DNA from 4 places in the Streptomyces sp. NPDC107454 genome. Region 4 is predicted to be linked to each of the others. Evidence: riboswitches for the same ligand, from Rfam matches in the RefSeq annotation. Region 4 holds a riboswitch; each other region holds the start of a gene.

Region 1 (4,173 bases), on a different contig from region 4:
GTTGGTGGGTTCGTCGAGGAGGAGTTCGCGTGGTTCCTGCGCGAGCGCGCGGGCGATCTGGACGCGTTGGCGCTCGCCGCCCGAGAGCGTGTGCCAGGAGCGGTCGGCCTTGTCGGTCAGGTCCGTACGCTCCAGCGCGGTGCGAACGGCCTTCTCGTCGGCCGGAGTCGGGGGCGACCAGGCGCGTCGGTGGGGGATGCGGCCGAGACGTACGACGTCGAGCACGCTCAGGTCGAGCTGGGTGTCGACCTGCTGTTCGACGACGGCGACGCGCCGGGCGACGGCCCGGCGGCCGAGGTCACCGAGCGGGTGCCCGTCGAGGGTGACGACGCCGGAGGCGGGAGTGAGGACACCCGCGAGCAGACGCAGCAGGGTGGACTTGCCGGAGCCGTTGGGGCCGAGCAGACCGGTGAGGGATCCAGGCAGGGGTGTGAGGTCGACGCCGTCCAGGATCAGCCGGCCGGCGGCGGTGCGGGAGACACGGTCGGCGCCGAGCGTCATCGGTTCACCCTTCGGGTGCGGTACAGGATCAGCACGAAGCCGGGCACGCCGATCAGTGAGGTGACCACACCCACCGGCACCTCCTGCGGGTCGAGTGCGGTACGGGCCACGGTGTCGGCCCAGACCAGGAAGACCGCCCCGGTGAGCGCGGTCACCGGCAACAGCCGGGCGTGTCCGGGGCCGCCGAGGGCGCGTGCGGCGTGCGGCAGGACGAGGCCCACGAAGCCGATCGCGCCGGCCACGCTGACGAGCGCTGCGGTCAGCAGCGCCGTGCCGCACAGGAGCACCAGCCGGGTACGGGCCACGGAGACGCCGAGGGAGGCCGCCGCTTCCGGCCCGAACGCGAAGGCGTCGAGTGTGCGCGCGTGTCCGAGGCAGACCAGCAGGACGATCGCGAGGACGGCCGCGCACAGCCATACGTCGGTCCAGTCCGCACCGCCCAGCGAGCCCAGCAGCCAGAACAGGACACCGCGGGTGGTCTCGGCGTCGGCCGCCGTCATCACGACGAAGGAGGTGAGCGCGGAGAACAGCTGCATGGCGGCGACCCCGGCGAGCACCACCCGATCGGTCGTGCCGCCGAGGGTGTGGCTGAGCAGCAGCACCAGGGCGAAGGAGCACAGCGCGCCCACGAAGGCGCCCCCGGAGACGGACAGCACTCCACCGCCGACGCCCAGTACGACGACCACGACGGCCCCCGTCGAGGCCCCGGAGGAGACGCCGAGGACGAAGGGGTCGGCGAGCGGGTTGCGCAGCAGGGACTGCATGACCGCCCCGCACACCGCGAGCCCGGCGCCGCAGACCGCGGCGAGCAGGGTGCGGGGCAACCGCAGGTTCCACACGATGCCGTCGCGGATGGGTGACAGCTCCGAGGTCCGGCCACCGAGGTGGGAGGCCACCGCGGACCAGACCTCCCCGACGCCTATGTCCGCGGGGCCGATGGTGATGGCCACCGCCACGGACGCGACGAGCACGGCGAGCCCGGCCGCCGCACGCACCACGGCGGAGGTCATGGCGGCGGTGGTCACCCGGCGAGCCCGTACGCGCGCAGTGCCGCGGCCACCTTCTCGACACCTTCGACCGTGCGGATGGTCGGATTCATCGCCTGCCCGCTGAGCAGCACGTACCGCTTGTTCTTCACCGCGTCCATGCTCCTGGTGGCCGGATTGGTCTCCAGGAACTCGATCTTCTTCGCGGCGGTCTCGGCGGTCTGCGACCTGCGGGTGAGGTCACCGATCACCAGGACGTCGGGATCGCGGTCGGCGACGGTCTCCCAGTTGATCTGGGGCCATTCCTGCTGGGTGTCGGCGAAGACGTTCTTCGCGCCGAGGGCGTTGGTGATGATGCCGGGGGCGCCGCAGCAGCCCGCCATGTACGGGGCTTCCTGGTTGGCGAACCAGTACAGGACCGTGGTGTCGGACGCGTCGATCCCGTCGATGGCCCTCGCCACCCGTGCCTTCAGGTCCGCGACGAGTGTGGTGCCGCGCTCCTCGACGCCGAAGATCTTGGCCAGGTCGCGTACTTCGCCGTAGACCGCCTCCATCGTCAGCGGGCCGGTGCGCACTCCGTCGCCGTCACCGCTGTTGTCCTTGCCCTCGCAGTCGGCGGGCGAGAGGTACGTGGGCACACCCAGTTCCGCGAACTTCTCGCGCGGAGCCACACCGCCCTTGGCCAGGGTCGAGGCGAAGGAGGCGGCGACGAAGTCGGGTTCGGCGTCGAGGACCTTCTCGAAGGAGGGAGCGTCGTCCGCGAGCCGCGGCACCTTCCCGTTGGCCTTCTCCAGGCCCTTCATGACCGGGTCGGTCCAGGTGGCGGTGCCCACCATGCGGTCGGCGAGGCCTAGGGACAGCATGATCTCCGTGCTGCCCTGGTTCAGGGACACGGCCCGCTTCGGCGCGGAGGCGATCGTGATCTTCCGGCCGCAGTTGTCGAGCGGCACCGCACCGGTGGATTCCGGGGACTTGCCTCCGTCGGCGGACGAGCCGCCGCCACAAGCGGTCAGCAACAGGGCTCCGGAAAGGAGCAGGGCACAGCGGCGGGCTGGGCGCGCAACGGGCACGGGACATCCTCTGGCGTCGAGGGCCCAGGCGCGGGGCCCGTTCGTACGGTCCGCCAGCAGGTCTTCGGACTCGGGATCGGCCGGACGAGGCGCCTTCCCGGACTCCGGTCACGTATGACCGCCGTCCAGTGGCTTCGTGTTGCCCCGCCCGTCACCCTTACCGCTGCGCGTCAGCTCCGGATTCGCACCGGATTCCCTTGACTGGCCTCGGCAAATTATCACGCCCCTCTCAGCCGCGGCTTCCGCACGATTGTTAGCCTTGGCTGTGATCCAATTCCCCGTGCCCGGCCAGGGCTTGCGATGAGCGCCGCCGGCTCCTTCCCGCTCGGCGCCGCGACCACGCTCGCCGAACTCGCCGCGGATCCGCATCCTCGCCTGGCGCGACTGCGTACCCACGAGCCCGTTTCCTGGCTGCCGGAGCTGGACGGCTGGCTGGTGACCCGCCGCGATCTCGCGCTGAACGTGATGCGGGACCCCGCGACCTTCACCGTCGACGACCCCCGGTTCTCCACCGCACAGGTCGTCGGCCCGAGCATGCTGTCCCTGGACGGTGACGAGCACGCCCGCCACCGGGAGCCCTTCACCGCTCCCTTCCGCCCCAGGGAAGTACGCGACGGCTTCGCCTCGTTCATCGAGCGGGAGACCGACCGGCTCATCACCACGCTGGAACCGGCGGGCGCCGTCGAACTGCGGCGTGCCTTCGCCGGCCCGCTCGCCGTCGCCGTCGTGACCGAGGCGCTCGGCCTTGTCGGCACCAGCGCGGACACGGTGCTCTCCTGGTACGACTCCATCGTGCGGTCGGTCTCGGACATCACCGCGGGACACGCGGCGGCACCCGCGGGCGCCGAGGCGTACGCGCGGCTGAGGGCCGCCGTCGAAGCCACCGTCGCCGACCGGGGCGCGGCGTCGCTCCTCGGCTCCGCCGCCGAGCGGCTGGCGCTGCCCGAAGTGGCGTCCAACGCCGCGGTGCTGATGTTCGGCGGGATAGAGACCACCGAGGCGATGATCACCAACGCGCTGCTGCACCTGCTGCGACACCCCGGCCAACTCGCCCTCGTCCGCGATGACGACGGCCTGCTGGACGGCGCGATCGAGGAATCGTTGCGCCTCGAACCCGGAGCGGCGGTCGTGGACCGGTACGCCACCCGTGACACCGTCCTCGGCCCGGCCACGATCCGGCGGGGTGAACTGGTCACCGTCTCCCTGGCCGGTGCCAACCGTGACCCGGCCGTCTTCCCCGATCCCGATCGGTTCGACGTCCGCCGCGAGAACGCGCGTCTCCAGCTGGCCTTCGCGCACGGCCCGCACTACTGCATCGCCGCGCACCTCGCCCGGCTGGAGACCCGTATCGCCCTTCAGCGCCTGCTCGAACGCCTGCCCGCCCTGCGCCTCGACCCGGCCCGTCCGGCCGCTCCGCAGGGGCTGGTCTTCCGCAAGCCGCCCACCCTGCATGTCCTGTGGGACAGACCCGCCTGATCAGCGTGACACCGGGGTGCGTCGCAGCGATCTCAGGAAGGGCCGCAGAAGCCATCGCCGGGCGGGAACCTCCACGTACTCGTACAGGAGCCAGGCGAATGCCAGGGACACCGCGAAGGCGCTGATCGCGCCGATCGGCG
Region 2 (4,173 bases), on a different contig from region 4:
GGGGAAGGTGTGTCAGGGTCAGATGGGGTACGGAGTCCCCGGCGGCCCGCGTCGCGGCATCGCGTGCCGGAGCAGCGGACGTCCGGGCGGCCGTGAGCCGTCGGCGCGCCGCCGCAGTCGTACGGCATCGAGCGCGTCCGGCACCAGCCGTGCCCCGCCGCTCACCCGCCACCAGGCCGGCAGGCCCGGTACCAGCGCGGCGGCCCGGCGCAACAGCGACCACAGCGCGGCCTCTCCGCGCCGCAGCCACCAGGTCAGCACCAGGGCTGCCGCGACGTGCGCGGCGGTGGCATGTGGGGTGACCGCGTGAGTGTGGGACATGCGCATGCCGTGCATGACCATAGTGGCGTGCGGGCGCGCTGCCTCGAACCCGAGGTGCAGCCCGCCCTGGGTGGTGAACGTCCCGGCGCCGATGGCCGCAGATGACCGCTCTCGGCCGCCCAGCAGACACCCGGCCCCGAAGACCGGCACGAACCCGGCGGCCTGCACCCACACCGGGGGCGCCGCGCCCGTGGCCAGCGCGTGACCCCCGGCGGCAAGCAGCACGCAGAGCGCGGCGAACACCGCCGCGCGCAGGCTCCGTACCGCCGGGGACACGCTCACACCCCGCATGCTGTCATGGGGAGAGCGGGCCCCGCTCCCCGCCCGCGCACGAGCACCACTGCCGCCTCCTGCCCCGCCGAGCTCGGCCTCCTCTCATGAGCCGGACGCGGACACCGTCCGGTTCACGGCTCTCACCCACGGACCGAGACAGCGAGGTTCCGCCGTCCGCGGTCAGCCGCCGTCTGCAAGACGGTCCGCCCATCGCTGCTCGACCCTGGCCAGCCGCCAGTACGCCAACGCCGCCGCCCAGACGACCACGAACAGGCCGACGATGAGGTAACCGACGTTGTCCAGGTCCAGGCCGGCGATCCAACCGGTCACGGCATCGCGCAGATCGAGCTTCTCGTGCAGCACCCCGACCAGTTCGATGGTGCCGATGAGGAAGGCGACCGCGATGGACAGGCCGGTGATGGTGAGGTTGTAGAACACCTTGCGCACCGGGTTCGAGAACGCCCACTGGTAGGCGAAGTTCATGAAGGTGCCGTCGAGCGTGTCGAACAGGCTCATCCCCGCGGCGAACAGCAGCGGCAGGCACAGGATCGCGTACCACGGCAGTCCGGCCGCGGCGCCGCTGCCCGCCATCACCATCAGGGTGACCTCAGTGGCGGTGTCGAACCCGAGGCCGAACAGGAAGCCGAGCGGGAACATCTGCCCGGGCCGCGTGATCGACTTGGTGAAGCGGCCCAGGACACGGTTCATCAGCCCCCGCGAGTCCAGGTGCTGTTCGAGGGCGGCCTCGTCGTACGTACCGGAGCGCATCGCCCGGAAGACCCGCAGGATGCCGGCGAGCGCCACGAGATTGAGGGCGGCGATGAGATAGAGGAAGGTCCCGGAGACGGTCGTGCCGACGACACCGAGGGTCTGGTGGGTGCGGGAGTCGTCGTTGAGCAGCGTGCCGGCGAGCTGTGCGCCTCCCGCGACCAGGGCGGCCATGACGACCACCACACTGGAGTGGCCGAGTGCGAACCAGAACCCGACCGACACCGGCCGCTTGCCGTCGGCCATCAGCTTGCGGGTGGTGTTGTCGATCGCGGCGATGTGATCGGCGTCGAACGCGTGCCGCATGCCGAGCGTGTACGCGGTCACCCCGAGGCCGACCCCGAACGCCTTGGAGCCGACCTCGTAGTGCCCGGGGGCGACGAGCAGGAACAGGACGCCGAACGCCACTACGTGCAGCGCGGCGATCACCGCCAGGAGCCCGGCGGTACGGACGGTGTCCTCGCGTCGCCAGCGAAAGGTGGTGGGCACGGTGGGCAGGGTCATACGGTCACGCTCCAGCACCTCGTGGATCACTTCGTGAAGTGCCGTGGCCGGTCTCCTGGCTTACGGGTGTGTGCGTGTCCGTCCCGGCCTTCCCGTCCGCCGGGCGGCGGACAGTGACCATGCACAACTGGGACGGAAACTCCCCGATCACAGTGGCGAGGGCCGCTCCGGCCTGAACCCCTCGAACCTCGAAGGGCTGTCACCGGTCTTCCCGAACACCACGGCCCGCCCACCGTAGGGGGGACCACTCATCACTGCATAGCTGCGCAGCCGCGCAGGTATGCAAGATCACATCCGGCTACCTGCGAGGATGTCCCCATGCACCTCGTCCCCGCCGAGCGGGCCGACCGCCGCACCATCGACGGCCACCGGGTCTGCGATGCCATCGCGGCCATCGGCGAGCCCGGCCATGTCCGCGCCTGGGCCGAGCGGTTCTCCCTGCTCTCCGACCCCGGACGCCTGGCCCTCCTCATGACCCTGCACCGGGCAGGCCCCCTCGCCGTCTCGGACCTCGCGATCGCGACCGGCATGAACGACCCCGCCGTGTCCCAGGCCCTGCGGCTGCTGCGCGCCGCCGGTGTCGTGGCGGGCGAGAAGGACGGGCGGGTGGTCCGCTACCGGATCGTCGACCCGATCGCCGCCGCCCTGTTGAGTCACTGCGTCCCCGAGGACAGCTGAGCCGGGCGGGCGATCCGGCCGAGCCGTCGGCCCTGAGGCCGGCTATGGCACCGTGACCGTCAACGCAGGGACCCACCAGGTCCTTGACCTCCCAGGTGGTCCCAAACGGCGCCACCGTAGCCAGCAAAAACGCCCTATCTCCTCATCGGATGCCCGCAGCGTGCTTGAAGGCGGCTGTCCGCTCCTTCTCTTCCTTCTCTGCGGCAGTCTTGCCTATGTCCGTGCAGAGTGCGCCGCAGTGCCATGGCGACGTCGGGTGCGGGCCGTAGCCGTACCGCATAGCCGAGTGCATTGACGCTGATGACGGTCGCTTCGCGGAGCACAGGAGCGATCTCGTCAACGAGATTGAGGGGAACGCTGTCGGACGTGCTTGTGAGTAGCGCCGCGACGATCGGGCCGACGCGCTCGATGGCGCCTTGGCCCTTGGAAAGGGCCGCGAGGGGTACCTTCCACAAGGGCGCGGGATCGGGACCTACTCCACTGACAACCGGAGCCCATGCCGAGGCCACACGGACCACCGGCGCCTGCCGCACAAGTCGTCTTCCGGCGTCACGCCCTTTGAGATGTACATCGAGTTCGGCTGTGGCGAAGCCGCCCATCGACCAGCACGCAGTCAGAGGGCGCGGGTCCGTCGATAACGTACTGTGCGCAGGGACCCCTGCACCGCAAACAACACAACACCGTCTCCTGCACTCTGCGACGAGCCGCTCCTCTGGGGAGAATCTGGGGAGTTTGAGCGGCCCTGGGGAGCGCGTGGGGAGAATCGACTGCACAACGCGGCATGAGCCCGAAAGGCCGCGAAAGACACGTCGACGCAGGTCATAGACAGCGAATGCGGCATCGCCGCAGGTCAGCGCCCCCAGGTAGACGACTTCAAGAAGATCTCTTCCTGGGCGGCGATCCTCTTCGCCCCGACCCTCGTCGGCACGATCTACGGCATGAACTTCAGGGAGATGCCGGAGTTGCACTGGGTGCTCGGATACCCCTTCGCAATCGCCCTGATGGCGGTCGTATGCACCAGTTTGTACTTCATTTTCAAGCGGAAGGACTGGCTCTGAGTAACCGGCTGCCGAAGGCTGGGCCGGGGACTCATCCGGTCGTGAAGGTCAGGGTCGGCTGCGACCCGGACCAGATGCTGTTCAAGCCGACCGGGCGCGGTTGTTCGGGCAGGACGGTATGCGGGCCAAGGCGGTGTTCAGCGCCCGCACCGGGGTGGCGGGGTGCGGAGCGTGGTGGGTGTGGGGCCGCGTTGCGGTGATGACGGCGGCGGCCGGACGACCGCACAATGCGCGGGTGGACAACAACGTCGTCATCCGTCCGGTCGTCTCCGATGAACTGGACGTCGTCGCTGAACTCCGATGGCAGTGGGTCCTGGAGAACCAAGACGCTCCCGTCACCGGGCGCGCGGAGTTCGTGGGGCATTTCGTCACGTGGGCGAGGGAGAACACGTCGTCGCATCGCTGCATGGTCGTGGTCCGCGATGAGGTGATCATCGGCATGGCCTGGCTGGCGGTCCTCCCGCGGGTGCCCAGCCCGCGTGCCCTGCAGCGGGCATCGGGCGACCTGCAGTGCGTGTATGTCGTTCCCGGCGAACGCGATGGCGGCCTGGGCGGCCGGCTCATCGACGCG
Region 3 (4,173 bases), on a different contig from region 4:
CCGAGTGGAGGTCGACCTCCTCCACGGTCCAGGTGTTCTTGATGGCGTCCCGGTAGCGCTCGTAGAAGTCCGGGTAGCGCATGGGGCGGAGGGTGAGTTCGAAGCCCGGGTCGAGCAGGTTCTTCTCGGTGGAGCTCATTACTGGCAGGCCTCGCAGGACTCGGGGTTCTCAAGGGAGCAGGCGACGGCGTCCTCGTCGGGGATCGCCTGCACGGGGATGGTCTTCTCGGGCTGGGCCTGCGCCTGGGCGGCACGGGCGATACGGGTCGCCGGGCGGGAGCGCAGGTAGTACGTCGTCTTCAGGCCCGACTTCCAGGCGTACGCGTACATCGAGGAGAGCTTGCCGATCGTCGGCGTCTCCAGGAAGAGGTTCAGGGACTGGGCCTGGTCCAGGAACGGGGTGCGGGCGGCAGCCATGTCGATCAGGCCGCGCTGCGGGATCTCCCAGGCCGTGCGGTACAGGTCGCGGACGTCCTGCGGGACCCAAGTGAAGCCCTGCACCGAACCGTTGGACTCGCGCAGCGCCTCGCGGGTCTGCGCGTCCCACACGCCGAGCTTCTTCAGCTCGTCCACCAGGTAGGAGTTGACCTGGAGGAACTCACCGGAGAGCGTCTCGCGCTTGAACAGGTTGGACACCTGAGGCTCGATGCACTCGTACACACCCGCGATGGACGCGATGGTGGCGGTGGGCGCGATGGCGAGGAGGAGGGAGTTGCGCATGCCGACTGCGGCGATACGCTCCCGCAGGGCCGCCCAGCGCTCCGGCCAGGTCAGCTCCACGCCGTAGTGGTCGGGGTGCAGGACGCCACGGGCCGTACGGGTCTTCTCCCAGGCCGGGAGCGGGCCGCTGCGCTCCGCGAGGTCGGCCGAGGCCTCGTACGCGGCGAGCATGATCCGTTCGGCGATCCGGGTGGAGAGGGCCTTGGCCTGCGGGGAGTCGAAGGGGACGCGCAGCTTGAAGAAGACGTCCTGCAGACCCATCGCGCCGAGGCCGACGGGCCGCCACTTCGCGTTCGACCGGCCGGCCTGCTCGGTCGGGTAGAAGTTGATGTCGACGACACGGTCGAGGAAGGTGACGGCGGTACGGACCGTCTCGTCCAGCCGCTCCCAGTCGATGTCCCCGTCGACCACGAAGGCGCCGAGGTTGACCGAGCCGAGGTTGCAGACCGCCGTCTCCCCGTCGTCCGTGACCTCCAGGATCTCGGTGCAGAGGTTCGAGGAGTGGACGGTGTGGCCCGGCTCCGCCGTCTGGTTGGCGGTGCGGTTGGCGGCGTCCTTGAAGGTCATCCAGCCGTTGCCGGTCTGCGCGAGGGTGCGCATCATGCGGCCGTAGAGGTCACGGGCCGGGATGGTCTTCCTGGCGAGGCCGGCCGCCTCCGCCCCGCGGTACGCCGCGTCGAACTCGTCGCCCCACAGGTCGACCAGCTCGGGCACGTCGGAGGGCGAGAAGAGGGACCACTGCCCGTCGGCGTCGACCCGGCGCATGAACTCGTCCGGGATCCAGTGCGCGAGGTTCAGGTTGTGCGTACGGCGGGCGTCCTCACCGGTGTTGTCGCGCAGCTCCAGGAACTCCTCGATGTCGGAGTGCCAGGTCTCCAGGTAGACCGCGGCCGCGCCCTTGCGCCGGCCGCCCTGGTTCACCGCGGCGACCGAGGCGTCGAGGGTCTTCAGGAACGGGACGATTCCGTTTGAGTGCCCGTTCGTACCGCGGATCAGCGAACCGCGCGAACGGATCCGGGAGTACGAAAGACCGATGCCGCCCGCGTGCTTCGAGAGGCGGGCCACCTGGTGGTAGCGGTCGTAGAGGGAGTCCAGCTCGTCCAGCGGGGAGTCGAGGAGGTAGCAGGACGACATCTGCGGGTGCCGCGTACCGGAGTTGAACAGCGTGGGGGAGGAGGGGAGGTAGTCGAGACGGCTCATGAGCCCGTAGAGCGCCGCGACCTCGTCCAGGGCCCGGTTCGTGTCGTCCTCGGCCAGGCCCGACGCCACGCGCAGCATGAAGTGCTGGGGCGTCTCGATGACCTTGCGGGTGATCGGGTGCCGGAGCAGATAGCGGCTGTGCAGGGTGCGCAGGCCGAAGTAGCCGAAGCGGTCGTCGCCGTCGATGTCGATCAGCGCGTCCAGCCGGGCCGTGTGCAGCCGGACGAACTCCGCCGTGCGGTCGGCGATCAGGCCCTCGCGGTGACCCGCGGCGATCGACCCGGAGAAGGACGTGACGCCCTGCGAGGCGGCCTCCGCCGCGATGCTGATCGTCAGCAGTCTGGCCGCCAGCCGGGAGTAGACGGGGTCCTCGGAGATGAGGCCCGCGGCCGCCTCGGTGGCCAGTTCGCGCAGCTCCGTGTCGTCCGCGTGCGCGGACCGGCCGCGCAGCGTGGCGGCGGCGACCCGGCCGGGGTCGGCGCCGGGGAGGTCGGCGGTGAGGTCGGTCAGGGTACGCAGCAGAGTGGTACCGGGACCGTCCGTCTCCACCGGGACCTGCTTCCGCTCCTGCTGTGCGAAAGCGGTAGCTGAAGCCGGGTCGGCTGGCGCGATGGTCACTTGGGGCTCTCCCTCGCTCGGCACGGGGCCTGGCGGAGGGCAGGGCAGCTCACGAGCGCACGCGGCGTCGCGTCCACCGGCCCATTCCGCGAGGCCCGGACGTCATGCACCCGGGCCGGATGGCCGGGCGCGCTGTCGGCAGGTCCTCGGACTGACGCGAGTACATGGGCGCGAGTGTGCGAACACGTACAAGTACACCGTTGCGGGACAGTTCCGGATTTGCACCGGATTCCCCTGCGGCGACAGCGAGCATGAGCATACATCTTGTGCCGGGCTGCGGTGACACCACCAGATGTTGTGTCGTGCCGGTGTCAGAGTGTCAACTCGTAGGTGAGGAGAGTGATGTCGTCGAGCTCCGGGAGGGGGTTCCAGTCGCGGTCGGGGGTGCGGGTGAAGCCGAGGCGTTCGTAGATGCGGTGGGCGGCATGCATGGTGCGCTGGGTGGAGAGCACGACGCGTACGCAGCCCGCGGTGGCGCGTGCGTGGTCGACGCAGGCGCGGACGAGGGTCTCGCCGGCACCTCGGCCGCGGGACTCGCGTGCGACGGCGAGCATACGGATCTCGGCTTCGCCGGGGCGGGCTATGTCGGCCATGGGGCCGCCACGCGGTACGAAGGTCACGGCGCCGAGGATGCGGTCGTGGTCCACGGCGACGAGGACCTCCGCGGCGGTGGCTCGTTTCGCCACGTCTCGCAGTTCGCCGAGGTACTCGTCGTTCTCCCCGAAGTCGAGCAGGCCGTCGCCGAGGTAGGCCTGTGCGGTGATCTCGCCGATGCGGTCGTATTCGTGGGGGTGGGCGTGTCTGATGCGGATGTCCATGCCGGTGAGTGTGCAACAGGACGCGGGAACGGGCCGCCGGATTTATGTCCGACGGCCCGTGGGGGGTTGTTGGTGCGGTTGCGCGGCTGCGGGTGCGTGGGGGCTTGGCGCGCAGTTCCCCGCGCCCCGGGCCTTTAGGGACGCGGGGAACTGCGCGAGAAGCCCCCACCGGGCCCGCAGCCGAAGAACCCACCGGAGGTCCGGGGGCGCAGCCCCGGGCTCAGTGGGTGGAACCCGCCGTGGCCGGAGGCAGTTCCGTCACGACGCCCGCGTCCCCCGCATCCGCCGTGTAGTCCTCCGGAGACGTCTCGTCGACGCCGTCCGGCGCGTTGAAGGCGCGGAGGGCGAAGGTGAGGACGACGCTGACCACGACGTTCATGACGAAGGCCGTCAGACCGATGTAGCCGATCTCCCCGATGCCCGGGATCTCCTTCGAGCTGCCGCCGAAGTGCTTCTGGGTCGGAGAGGCGACCCCGTACGCGGCGAGCGTGCCGTACAGCATGCCCACCGCCCAGCCCCCGAGCAGCGCCCAGCGGTGGAACCAGCGGGTGAACAGGCCACCGACCAGCGCCGGGAAGGTCTGGAGGATCCAGATGCCGCCCAGGAGCTGGAAGTTGATCGCGACCGTCTTGTCCATCGTCAGGACGAAGACCAGCGCGCCCACCTTCACCAGCAGCGACACCAGCTTGGAGACCCTGGTCTCCTGCTGCGGCGTCGCGTCCGGCTTGATGAAGTCCTTGTAGATGTTGCGGGTGAAGAGGTTCGCGGCCGCGATGGACATGATGGCCGCCGGCACGAGCGCTCCGATGCCGATCGC
Region 4 (4,173 bases):
CCCGCCCACCGACCAGGGCGTCCGCACCAACATCGCGGTGGCGCTCGGCTACTTCGACGCCTGGCTGCGTGGCCAGGGCGCGGTCGCCATCGACGGCCTGATGGAGGACGCGGCCACCGCCGAGATCGCCCGCGTGCAGATCTGGCAGTGGCTACGACACCAGGTGATCGACCGCGAGACCGTCCTGACCATCCTCGACGACGAGACGGCCGCCCTCGGCGTCGTCCGCCCCTGGGCACCCGTCGAGGAAGCACGGGAGCTCTTCGAGCGGACGGCTCTCGCCCCCGAACTGCCCCTCTTCTTCACCCCGGACGCCTACTCCCGCCACCTCGTGCAGCGCGCGGAGCCCCGGTCATGAGCGCCCGCATCCAGCGCGTCGGGATCGTCGGCGGCGGTCAGATGGGCGCCGGTATCGCCGAGGTGTGCGCACGGGCCGGTCTGGACACCGTGGTCTGCGAGGCCGACGCCACGGCCGCCCGCGCGGCGCGGGACAGGGTCACCTCCTCACTCGAACGTGCCGTCCAGCGCGGCAAGCTGGACCCGGCCACCGCCCGGGACGCCCTCGCCCGACTCGCCTTCACCGGCGAACTGGACGACCTGGCCGACCGGCAGCTGGTCGTCGAGGCGGTCATCGAGAACGCCGACGCGAAGACCGAGATCTTCGCCGCCCTCGACAAGGTCGTCGAAGACCCGGACGCGGTCCTGGCCACCAACACCTCCTCCCTCCCAATCATGCGGCTAGGCATGGCGACCAGCCGGGCCGACCGGGTCGTGGGACTGCACTTCTTCAACCCCGTCCCCGTGCTGCCGCTCGTGGAGGTCGTGACCTCCCTGCACACCGCGCCCGGGACCGTCGCCGCCGTGGAGCACTTCGCCACCGAAACGCTGGGCAAGACGGTCATCCACTCCCGGGACCGGGCGGGGTTCGTCGTCAACGCCCTCCTCATCCCCTACCTCCTGTCCGCGATCCGGATGGCCGAGTCCGGCTTCGCCACCGCCACCGACATCGACACCGGCATGGAGCTGGGCTGCGCCCACCCCATGGGCCCCCTGAAGCTCGCCGACCTGATCGGCCTCGACACCGTCGCCGCCATCGCCGAGTCGCTCTACGACGAGTTCCGCGAACCCCTCTACGCCCCGCCCCCGCTGCTCCAGCGGATGGTCGAGGCGAGGCTGCTCGGCCGTAAGACCGGCCGGGGGTTCCACACCTACGTCCAGGACTGAGGATCCTGGCGATTCCGGGCTGAGGAGCCTGGAGCGCGCCGCCGGGTGAGGGTCCGGCAGGCGCCGACTGGGGAAGGGCGGGAGACGCGTGTGCGGCGTTTCCCGCCCTCGGCCCGTTTCACACCCGTCATCCGCGTGTGCCGACTCACCATCCGAATGATGGACGCGACGCTCCGTATTCGGTGGCGGCCCCTTAGGGTGGCGGGTGCAGCTGGTTCGCCCCGTCAGCCAGGCGGGGTGTCGCAAGAGGGAACCCGGTGGGAATCCGGGACTGCCCCGCAGCGGTGAGTGGGAACGACCGCCGTCATACGCACTGGACCCGACGTACCGGGCCTGGGAAGCGACGGCCAGTAGGTGTCCTCCGTCAGGAGGGCGGGCCCGCGAGTCCGAAGACCTGCCCGTTGCCCGCGCGCGCAAGAGCGTGTGCGGATACCCCGGTGACCTCGTGGGCGGGTCGGCGTACATACCAGTCGGGACGACCGTGCCTTTGCCGCGCGAGGTCGTCGCCGTCCGGTTCGTCATCACCTTCGCGCTCTCGTCCCGTCGCCGGGATCCCAGGGAATCGTCTCGCGAAGGAGATCTCCGTGACAGCGAAGTCCGCAGCCGCGGCAGCACGGGCCACCGTGTACGGCTACCCCCGCCAGGGCCAGAACCGGGAACTGAAGAAGGCGATCGAGGGCTACTGGAAGGGCCGCGTCTCCGCCGACACCCTCCGGGAAACCGCCGCCGGACTCCGCCGGAGCAACTGGCAGCAGCTCGCCGACGCCGGCGTCCACGAGGTACCCACCGGCGACTTCTCGTACTACGACCACGTCCTCGACACCACCGTCATGGTCGGCGCGATCCCCGAGCGGCACCGGGCCGCCGTCGAAGCCGACGCGCTCGACGGCTACTTCGCCATGGCCCGCGGCACCCAGGACGTCGCCCCGCTCGAAATGACGAAGTGGTTCGACACCAACTACCACTACCTGGTCCCCGAGTTGTGTCCTGACACGGTCTTCACCGCGAACTCCGCCAAGCAGGTCGCGGAACTGAAGGAGGCCCTGGCCCTCGGCCTGACCGCCCGCCCGGTCCTGGTCGGCCCCGTCACCTACCTGCTGCTCGCCAAGCCCGCCCCTGGCGTCGCCGCCGACTTCGAGCCGCTCACCCTGCTCGACCGGCTGCTGCCGGTGTACGCCGAGGTGCTCGCCGACCTGCGGGCGGCAGGCGCGGAGTGGGTGCAGCTGGACGAGCCCGCCCTGGTCCAGGACCGCACCCCGGCCGAACTGAACGCGGCCGAACGTGCCTACCGCGACCTCGGCGCCCTCCCCGACCGGCCCAAGCTCCTGGTGGCCTCCTACTTCGACCGGCTCGGCAACGCCCTCCCCGTCCTGGCCAAGGCGCCCGTCGACGGGCTCGCCCTCGACTTCACCGAGGCGGCGGCCGCCAACCTGGACGCCCTGGCCGCCGTCGGCGGGCTGCCCGGCAAGCGGCTGGTCGCCGGGGTCGTCAACGGCCGCAACATCTGGATCAACGACCTCGCCACGTCCCTGTCCACCCTCGGCACCCTCCTCGGGCTTGCCGACCGGGTCGACGTGGCCGCCTCCTGCTCCCTTCTGCACATCCCTCTCGACGCGTCCGCCGAGCGGGACATCGAGCCGCAGATCCGGCGCTGGCTGGCCTTCGCACAGCAGAAGACCACCGAGATCGTCACCCTCGCCAAGGGCCTCGCCCAGGGCACCGACGCCATCACCGGCGAGCTCGCCGCCAACCAGGCAGACCTCGCCTCCCGCGCGACTTCGCCCATCACCCACGCCCCGGCCGTACGTGACCGGGCAGCCGCCGTCACGGAGGCCGACGCCCGCCGCTCCCAGTCCTACGCCGAGCGGGTCGGGGCCCAGCGTGCCCACCTCGGGCTGCCGCTGCTGCCGACGACGACCATCGGGTCGTTCCCGCAGACCGACGAACTGCGGGTCGCCCGCGCCGACCTGCGCACCGGCCGGATCGACACCGCCGGGTACGAGGAGCGCATCAAGGCGGAGATCCAGGAGGTCATCTCCTTCCAGGAGAAGACCGGCATCGACGTCCTGGTGCACGGTGAGCCCGAGCGCAACGACATGATCCAGTACTTCGCCGAGCAGCTGACCGGCTACCTGGCAACCCAGCACGGCTGGGTCCAGTCCTACGGCACCCGGTACGTGCGTCCGCCGGTCCTGGCCGGCGACATCTCCCGTCCCGAGCCGATGACGCTGCGCTGGACGTCGTATGCCCAGTCCCTCACCCACCGTCCGGTCAAGGGCATGCTGACCGGTCCGGTCACCATGCTGGCCTGGTCGTTCGTCCGTGACGACCAGCCGCTCGGCGACACCGCCCGCCAAGTCGCCCTCGCCCTGCGCGACGAGGTGAACGACTTGGAGGCGGCGGGTACTTCGGTGATCCAGGTCGACGAACCCGCACTGCGCGAGACCCTGCCGCTGCGGACCGCCGACCGGGCCGCCTACCTCGCGTGGGCCACCGAGGCGTTCCGGCTCACCACCGCCGGAGTCCGCCCGGACACCCAGATCCACACCCACATGTGCTACGCCGAGTTCGGCGACATCGTCCAGGCCATCGACGACCTCGACGCCGACGTCATCAGCCTGGAGGCGGCCCGCTCGCACATGCAGGTCGCCCGCGAACTCGCCGCCCACGGCTACCCGCGCGAGGCCGGACCCGGCGTCTACGACATCCACTCCCCGCGCGTGCCCAGCACCGAGGAAGCCTCCGAGCTGCTGCGCACCGGCCTCAAGGCCATCCCGGCCGAGCGGCTGTGGGTCAACCCCGACTGCGGCCTGAAGACCCGCGGCTGGCCCGAGACCCGGGCCTCCCTGGAGAACCTGGTCACCGCCGCCCGCACGGTCCGCGGCGAGCTGCCCGCTTCCTGACCCATGGTCTGAGTGGGCCGGGACGCCACAAGCGTCCCGGCCCCGC

Evidence for each region. A riboswitch is a leader RNA that binds a small molecule or an ion and turns the genes downstream of it on or off. The one in region 4 is predicted to bind cobalamin.
Region 1: it holds a riboswitch for cobalamin, as region 4 does, so the genes downstream of both, ACZ69M_RS24355 (ABC transporter substrate-binding protein) here and metE (5-methyltetrahydropteroyltriglutamate--homocysteine S-methyltransferase) in region 4, are expected to answer to the same signal.
Region 2: it holds a riboswitch for cobalamin, as region 4 does, so the genes downstream of both, nicT (Nickel transporter NicT) here and metE (5-methyltetrahydropteroyltriglutamate--homocysteine S-methyltransferase) in region 4, are expected to answer to the same signal.
Region 3: it holds a riboswitch for cobalamin, as region 4 does, so the genes downstream of both, ACZ69M_RS21825 (ribonucleoside-diphosphate reductase subunit alpha) here and metE (5-methyltetrahydropteroyltriglutamate--homocysteine S-methyltransferase) in region 4, are expected to answer to the same signal.

What each region holds. Positions count from the first base shown of each region.
Region 1 covers NZ_JBVJPA010000009.1:212,897-217,069, forward strand. The annotation lists gene ACZ69M_RS24345 (ABC transporter ATP-binding protein) at 1-501, opposite strand, end outside; gene ACZ69M_RS24350 (FecCD family ABC transporter permease) at 498-1,511, opposite strand; gene ACZ69M_RS24355 (ABC transporter substrate-binding protein) at 1,523-2,557, opposite strand; cobalamin riboswitch at 2,598-2,778, opposite strand; gene ACZ69M_RS24360 (cytochrome P450) at 2,858-4,033, shown strand; gene ACZ69M_RS24365 (acyltransferase family protein) at 4,034-4,173, opposite strand, start outside.
Region 2 covers NZ_JBVJPA010000015.1:46,796-50,968, forward strand. The annotation lists gene ACZ69M_RS34990 (hypothetical protein) at 19-612, opposite strand; gene nicT (Nickel transporter NicT) at 775-1,866, opposite strand; cobalamin riboswitch at 1,895-2,104, opposite strand; gene ACZ69M_RS35000 (ArsR/SmtB family transcription factor) at 2,185-2,544, shown strand; partial or broken gene ACZ69M_RS35005 (CorA family divalent cation transporter) at 3,405-3,602, shown strand; gene ACZ69M_RS35010 (GNAT family N-acetyltransferase) at 3,721-4,173, shown strand, end outside.
Region 3 covers NZ_JBVJPA010000008.1:212,885-217,057, reverse strand. The annotation lists gene ACZ69M_RS21830 (ribonucleotide-diphosphate reductase subunit beta) at 1-139, opposite strand, end outside; gene ACZ69M_RS21825 (ribonucleoside-diphosphate reductase subunit alpha) at 139-2,538, opposite strand; cobalamin riboswitch at 2,659-2,797, opposite strand; gene ACZ69M_RS21820 (GNAT family N-acetyltransferase) at 2,850-3,356, opposite strand; gene mctP (monocarboxylate uptake permease MctP) at 3,577-4,173, opposite strand, start outside.
Region 4 covers NZ_JBVJPA010000020.1:7,626-11,798, reverse strand. The annotation lists gene aceB (malate synthase A) at 1-358, shown strand, start outside; gene ACZ69M_RS40395 (3-hydroxybutyryl-CoA dehydrogenase) at 355-1,224, shown strand; cobalamin riboswitch at 1,433-1,628, shown strand; gene metE (5-methyltetrahydropteroyltriglutamate--homocysteine S-methyltransferase) at 1,809-4,127, shown strand.